Regions from separate parts of the Paenibacillus sp. FSL R5-0928 genome, predicted to be linked through region 2. Evidence: predicted binding sites of a transcription regulator. Region 2 holds the regulator's gene; the other holds the start of a gene.

Region 1 (3,428 bases), 270 kb from region 2:
TGGGAAGGAAAAAGGATTCTAATTTTATGCCGATTCATGTTATATTTTATTATTTATAAAAAGACATTGTCAAGAGAGTCGATATACGCATTAATGTCAAGAGAATCAGTGATTCTAGTAAAACTCCTCATCTTCACCTTCATAATTGTCTTCCGCAAGTAAAGTATTGATCACTTGGCGAACCATATCGCCCGAGAATCCACGGCGCATAAGGAAGGCTCCAGTCTTTCTTCGCTTATCTGAAGCGTCTCCACGGATGAGATTCCATTTCTTGCGCCCTGTTTCGAGTGCACTCTCCAGCTCTTGTTCAGGAGTAATATTCTCCAAAGCTTCCGATATAAGGGTTTTGTCAATCCCCTTCTCACGTAGCTCTTGTCGAATCCACATCTTCCCTTTCCGCTGGTTCGCTATTCGTTGCTCCGCCCATTGCTTAGCATATAAAGGGTCATCAAGAAATCTTTCCTGCTGCAGCCGCTGCACCACTTCCGCAATAATAGTCTCTCCTATTTCCTTCTGGCGTAAACGGCGAGTCATTTCCATAGCGGTGCGTGGTTTACGTTCAAGATAACGGAGGCCTTCCACATAAGCTCGTTGACGCTCATCAGCTACAACAATTTCTTCCAAATCAGCCTTCATAAAAGAATTACCAGTAATCATTCGATATTTAATCATGACGTCCTCGTGCACAGTCATGTTATATGCTCCGAAATGTATGATATAACGGTGGTCAGATTTCTTTTGACGTTCTACTTTAGTGATCTCTAAGAGTTCTCCTTCAGGAAAATCAGATAACACCTGCTCATCTTGTTCTTCTGCTTCAAAATCCAGTTGTATTACCATAGTTGTTTGTCACCTCATAGCAATAGATCAGTTATCGTCTTACTTTCAATACTTGTTAAGAAAAGACACCCTGCAACAATCAATCACAGGGCGTCCTATTGTTTAATATACTATTCGATTTCGAGGAGCAATTTTTCTTCTTCCTCTTGCTCTGCAACAATCTCATCATTATTCGGCGCAGCAACAATAGTGGATAAATTACTTGCTTCACGGATCTTATTCTCAATAATAAGGGCAATATCCTGATGTTCCTTCAAAAACTGCTTAGCATTCTCACGACCTTGGCCGAGACGCTCGCCTTCGTAGGAATACCATGCACCACTCTTATTCACGATATCCATTTCAGTACCGATATCTACAAGACTTCCCTCTTTGGAAATCCCTTCACCATACATGATATCAACATCAGCCTGTTTAAATGGAGGGGCTACTTTATTCTTCACAATCTTGATCTTAGTACGGTTACCAACCACATCGTTCCCCATCTTGATGCTCTCTACGCGACGTACATCTAAACGTACAGAGGAGTAGAATTTCAATGCACGACCACCCGGAGTTGTCTCAGGGTTACCGAACATAACACCGATCTTCTCACGAAGCTGGTTGATAAAGATAGCAATCGTATTCGATTTGCTAATGGCACCAGAAAGCTTACGAAGTGCTTGAGACATCAAGCGAGCTTGCAGTCCGACGTGGGAATCACCCATATCGCCTTCAATTTCAGCCTTAGGTACCAAAGCAGCAACGGAGTCAACGACAATAATGTCAACGGCTCCACTACGAACAAGTGCTTCGGCGATTTCCAGCGCTTGTTCACCCGTATCTGGCTGAGAAAGCAGCAATTCATCGATATTTACGCCCAAGTTACGTGCATATTTCGGATCAAGCGCATGCTCGGCATCGATAAAAGCAGCTTGTCCGCCTTGTCTTTGCACTTCTGCAATAGCATGAAGAGCAACTGTTGTTTTACCTGAAGATTCCGGTCCGTATACTTCAATAATACGTCCCTTTGGAAGTCCGCCTATACCTAATGCAATATCAAGTGCCAAAGATCCGCTAGGTACAACTTCCACTTGCATATGCGTGGATTCTCCCAGTTTCATTACCGAACCTTTACCAAATTGTTTTTCTATTTGACGAAGCGCCATATCAAGCGCTGCACGACGATCTGACAATCAGACCACTTCCTTCACTGTTTATAGTAATATAATAACGTGTTTTTAAGGTCTTGCCAAGCTTTTTTTCGAACATACATTCGTTTTTTTTGTCTTGGGCGTTATTTATCCCTTTTATTGTAAGCCTCCCTCCGGAGATAGAAGTTAATTAAATTCTCCACTTCACCGGACATCAACGACTTATGATCATGAGAAAGCATCGTGATCAAAATCTCTGCAAATATACAAAAAACCGCAGCAAAGAAATCTCAGTGCCACGGTTCTTCCGTATGTGTTTATTATAACTGGGCTAATCTCCCATTACAAGTCTGAACCCTCAAGAGGTGTCTCCACCTTGCGTTCCTCAAGTCTCCGCCAGAGACGATACAGCAAAGCCTTAACTGTTCGTAAGCGGATATTTTCCCGCGTACCTTTAAGATTAAGCTCATAAACCTCTGTCTTACGTCCCCGTTCAGCCAAGCCGATAAATACAAGTCCAACAGGCTTTCGTTCAGAATAACCCGGTCCAGCTACACCTGTAACAGATAAGCCGAAATCGCTGTCTGCAATCATTCTCACTTGGTCAGCCAACACCTCGGCAACTTCTCGGCTTACGGCTCCAGGGGCATTGGGTCCCTCCAAATAAGCACTTGGCACATTCAGCAGCTTTTTCTTTAAGTCATTTGAATAGCAGACGATTCCGCCGGCAAACATCGAAGCACTGCCTGGAATATTTGTTATACTCTCCATCAGCAAACCTCCGGTGCAGCTCTCTGCCGCACTTAAGGTCAGGCCGGCATCCGCCATCCAATCCACTATCAATTGCTCTAGCGGCACATCAATGTTCGCATACAAATGTTCCGGCAAAATCTCCTTGATTTGTTGTTCCAGTATCTCCAGCTTTTTTGTAGCTTCATGCTCAGAAGGGGCCTTTGTCGAAATACGAACAGTTACCTCTCCCTCTTTGGCATACGGAGCAATCGTTGGATCAGTCTGACTGCGAATCAGCTCAATGAGCTTGTCCTCCAGCAGTGATTCTCCGATGCCGGCAAATTTGAGCATTTTTGAATAAAGCGGTGTTTCGTTCGTCAAGGCGTGCTGCTGTAGCCACGGTACTGCTTTATCTACGAACATCGGTTTCATCTCACGAGGTGGACCTGGAAGCACAATATAATATTTCTTCTCATGCTCAAAAGCAATCCCAACCGCAAGACCGATTTCATTCGGCAACGGTGTAGTTCCTTCAATTATAAGTGCCTGTTTGCGGTTATTTTCGGTCATAACGATCTTACGATCATCAAAGAAACGTTGTACATGATCCATCGCCAAACGATCAATATGGAGCGTTCTACCTAGCGATGCAGCCAGTGCGTCTTTAGTCAGATCATCCTCAGTGGGGCCAATTCCGCCTGTAAAGATAATAACGTCGGCCCG
Region 2 (3,428 bases):
CAGCAAATAGTACAGTACTACTCCCAACCAATTAGCCAGCATGCCATTTCCTTTGGCCTGATCAATAGAACCAACTACCCAAAACATAGTGCCAAGTATCACTAACACTACCGGAAATGCAATGTTGCGACCTTTAAAGACTTCGGCATTCTGGGTAGGAGATTTAGAGGCATAAATCGTATCCTTGCCTTGTTTCTTTCTTTGCTTGTTGATTTGCTGTGTGTTGCGTTGAACCATTCTTTCCCAAGAACGGGCCATGTGCGTTCCCCCTAGTCATCCTGAAATATCTATGAAAAGGAACAGCGAGCTAATGTTTAAGCCCCTTGTTACCTTGTTCATGCTCATCGTTATCTACTACTTCAATAGTATTTAATTGTGCTCGGAAGTTATTGCGGATATTCCCCAGGTAAATTTCACGAAGCTTGGCGCGTTCCGCCACTTCCTCTTGATTAAGGCCTACGCTCTTCTGTTTGCGTGCCAATTCGTTAATTCGCGCGACCAACTCATCAATATTCAATACTTTCCCTCCCCCTATAAATTAATTCTAACTCTGCCATGAGAAAAAGAGCTTGTCAAGGTCTACTCCCTGCAAGCTCTACTGGTCATTCTATTATGTTCTCAGAAAATTAATAAATAGGTAAAGTAAGTATGTCTCCAGCGTTAATTTGACTACTCTTAATCCCACTTGAACGTTTAATTCCTTCTATATAAACAACTGTCTTCATATCAGCCGGTTTATTCTTAAGGGCAATACTCCATAGTGTATCTCCACGTTCAACCACAATCCGCTTCTCTTCCTTCATTATAGTCGTCGATCCTGCAAATACATTTCCCACTACTGTTAGGCCAGAAAATACTAGCACGATAATCAATATTAACTTAATAAAGAAGTCCTGACGGAACAACGAAATCATCCCTCCTAGCAAACGTTCCGTTATCTCTTTCACCTTAGCGGAATTACGGGCAACGTCATTATGTCCTAAAGATTCAACCACTGGGGCCTTATCGTAGATGCTGCGATATGTACTGTATTTTAGCATAATTATCATCCTCCAAACACTTGTTCTTACTTTCGAATTCATAATAACACGAACATGTGTTTTGTTCAATACTATTTCAGAACAATTCTTCTCTTTTTTTCGAGAGACTCAAGTGGTACATTTTATTATCATTTGTCTACCATTTTTTAACTCTAGCAGATTAATATTTATAATAGTTAGAACTTATGTTTGTGCGAACGGTAGTTCTATGTTATAATTTTCCCAAACATTACTATATGGGGTTGATTCCAATGTCAAAGATTTCAAGTCGCCAGCTGGCGATCCTGGAATTTATACGAAGCGAAGTCCGCAGCAAGGGTTATCCACCTTCCGTCCGGGAAATTGGAGAAGCTGTTGGCCTTGCTTCCAGCTCCACAGTTCACGGTCATTTGGACCGGCTTGAGAAGAAGGGACTTATTCGTCGAGATCCAACGAAGCCACGTGCAATAGAATTACTAGGCCAAGAGGATTCAGAGAATGTTCACCAATTCGCCCAGACCATCTCACGGATTCCTGTCGTAGGTAAAGTTACCGCCGGGGTACCTATCACTGCTACAGAGAATATCGAGGACTACTTCCCACTTCCTACTCACTATGTAGGTGACAACAAAGTATTTATGCTGTCAGTTATGGGTGATAGTATGGTGGATGCTGGCATTATGAATGGTGATTATGTAATTGTTCGCCAACAACAAACAGCGGACAATGGAGATATCGTTGTAGCCATGACTGAAGAAGATGAAGCAACCGTTAAGACCTTTTACAAGGAACGTGATCATATACGGCTTCAGCCGGAGAATCCAGCTTATGAGCCTCTTCGCCTTAATCGCGTAACTATTCTCGGAAGAGTCATCGGATTGTTTCGAGATATCCACTAAGTATGCACTCCTACCATAAAAGGCTGTTCCGCAAATGCGGAACAGCCTTTTTTCTGTGTATTTTGCTTTCTCAACCGCTAACGAACATTTGTTCTCGTTCGCTAAAATGGGCATTTTCTATGAATAACCGTTTAGGCGTTCTGCTCATATCCTAATTAGAAAGGAGTGTTGTGCATAATGCCAAATTACCGAATTATTGTAGATCTGACCCAAAGAATGTTATATCTTCTGGACAATGATATTGTGATTAGAGGTTTCCCTGTCGGCATTGGTAAGATGTTAACCCAATCCCCAGTGGGAGAATTCACGATTATTAACAAACAACCCAATCCAGGCGGTCCCTTTGGTGCCTTTTGGATGGGACTGTCTAAACCACACTACGGGATTCATGGAACGAATGATCCTTCCTCCATTGGGAAAAAGGTATCCCACGGCTGTATCCGGATGTACAACGAGGATGTGTTAACACTCGCAGCTATCGTCCCTATAGGAACACGAGTAACGATAAGGAATTGAATTCGCTGAGGACGTCACAGCCCCCAAATCACCATATACAGAATGGGGGTCATTACATAAGTAAGTATTTTTTCATTAGCATACTAGGAGTTTGGTGATTATATGTCGAATATTGTTAACAGGATTGCAAATTGAAAAGGATGTGTTTAGTTTTGAATAACTCAAAAATTAGAACCCTCGTCGATTTTAAAGTCGATGCACTGGGTAAGCTGTCCGGTTTACTTTTAAATGATGAACAAGCTAGTGGAAAAAAAGTGAATTTGCTCACCTCTTTTGGCAGCATTCAGGGAATCGTCTCTCCAGCCGTCTCCAACAAAGAGGATGTATTTGATTTAAAATCTTTGATGGATGATGTAATAGTAGACGAATACATATCTTATTTGGGAGCAGAACACCCTGATAAAAATTTCAGCTATAACTTTGTTGTCCTCAATGACGTTACTGTAAGACCTTATGCTAGTTATGGGACTCCGATCGAATACAAACAGCTGATTGTTTATACCGATCATATCACTGCCTTCAATTTTCTATAGGTTACATACTTACCTTAAAAAGCACCCTTGCAGCAACCCCCAATTTTGCGCCATTTGCAGAATCGGCAGGTTTCTCCGGGTGCTTTTTTTGGGCTAATTCCGAAGCCGATCCTATAATTCCACGAATTTCCCTTTTAAAAGATACTAGTGGGGATCATTCAGGCATATCTTTCAATAAGCAACAATTTGAGTCTAATGAGATAACTGGGAGGTGATTATATGCTGATTATCTTAGTGTACTTATTTGCTATTTTAGGAGTTGTTTTAATTCTAAGTGCCCCATTATAAAATTGAAAACGCTATCCACTTCATCTGATATTTCTATGCTAGTTAATGCGGCTGCATCCTTTAACATCATTTTCACCAAAACATTCATTCCCCCCAATCAATCTCACTTGATCGCACTTAACGAACCTAATAAAAAATTAGCAATAGGCACCAGAAATCCGAAGAGCAACAAA

What was found. Region 2 encodes LexA, which represses DNA repair genes until DNA is damaged. Its sites were predicted from a motif close to CGAACATATGTTCG; they were not measured.
Region 1: the regulator LexA is predicted to act here: its motif matches at 2,085-2,098, upstream of recA (recombinase RecA).

The regions. Positions count from the first base shown of each region.
Region 1 is NZ_CP150225.1:4,271,187-4,274,614, forward strand. It holds gene MKZ16_RS19075 (RecX family transcriptional regulator) at 115-840, opposite strand; gene recA (recombinase RecA) at 951-2,015, opposite strand; gene MKZ16_RS19085 (competence/damage-inducible protein A) at 2,316-3,428, opposite strand, start outside.
Region 2 is NZ_CP150225.1:4,003,932-4,007,359, forward strand. It holds gene MKZ16_RS17960 (hypothetical protein) at 1-258, opposite strand, end outside; gene MKZ16_RS17965 (DUF896 domain-containing protein) at 308-517, opposite strand; gene MKZ16_RS17970 (LysM peptidoglycan-binding domain-containing protein) at 627-1,040, opposite strand; gene lexA (transcriptional repressor LexA) at 1,292-1,918, shown strand; gene MKZ16_RS17980 (L,D-transpeptidase) at 2,096-2,434, shown strand; gene MKZ16_RS17985 (hypothetical protein) at 2,587-2,967, shown strand; gene MKZ16_RS17990 (hypothetical protein) at 3,291-3,428, shown strand, end outside.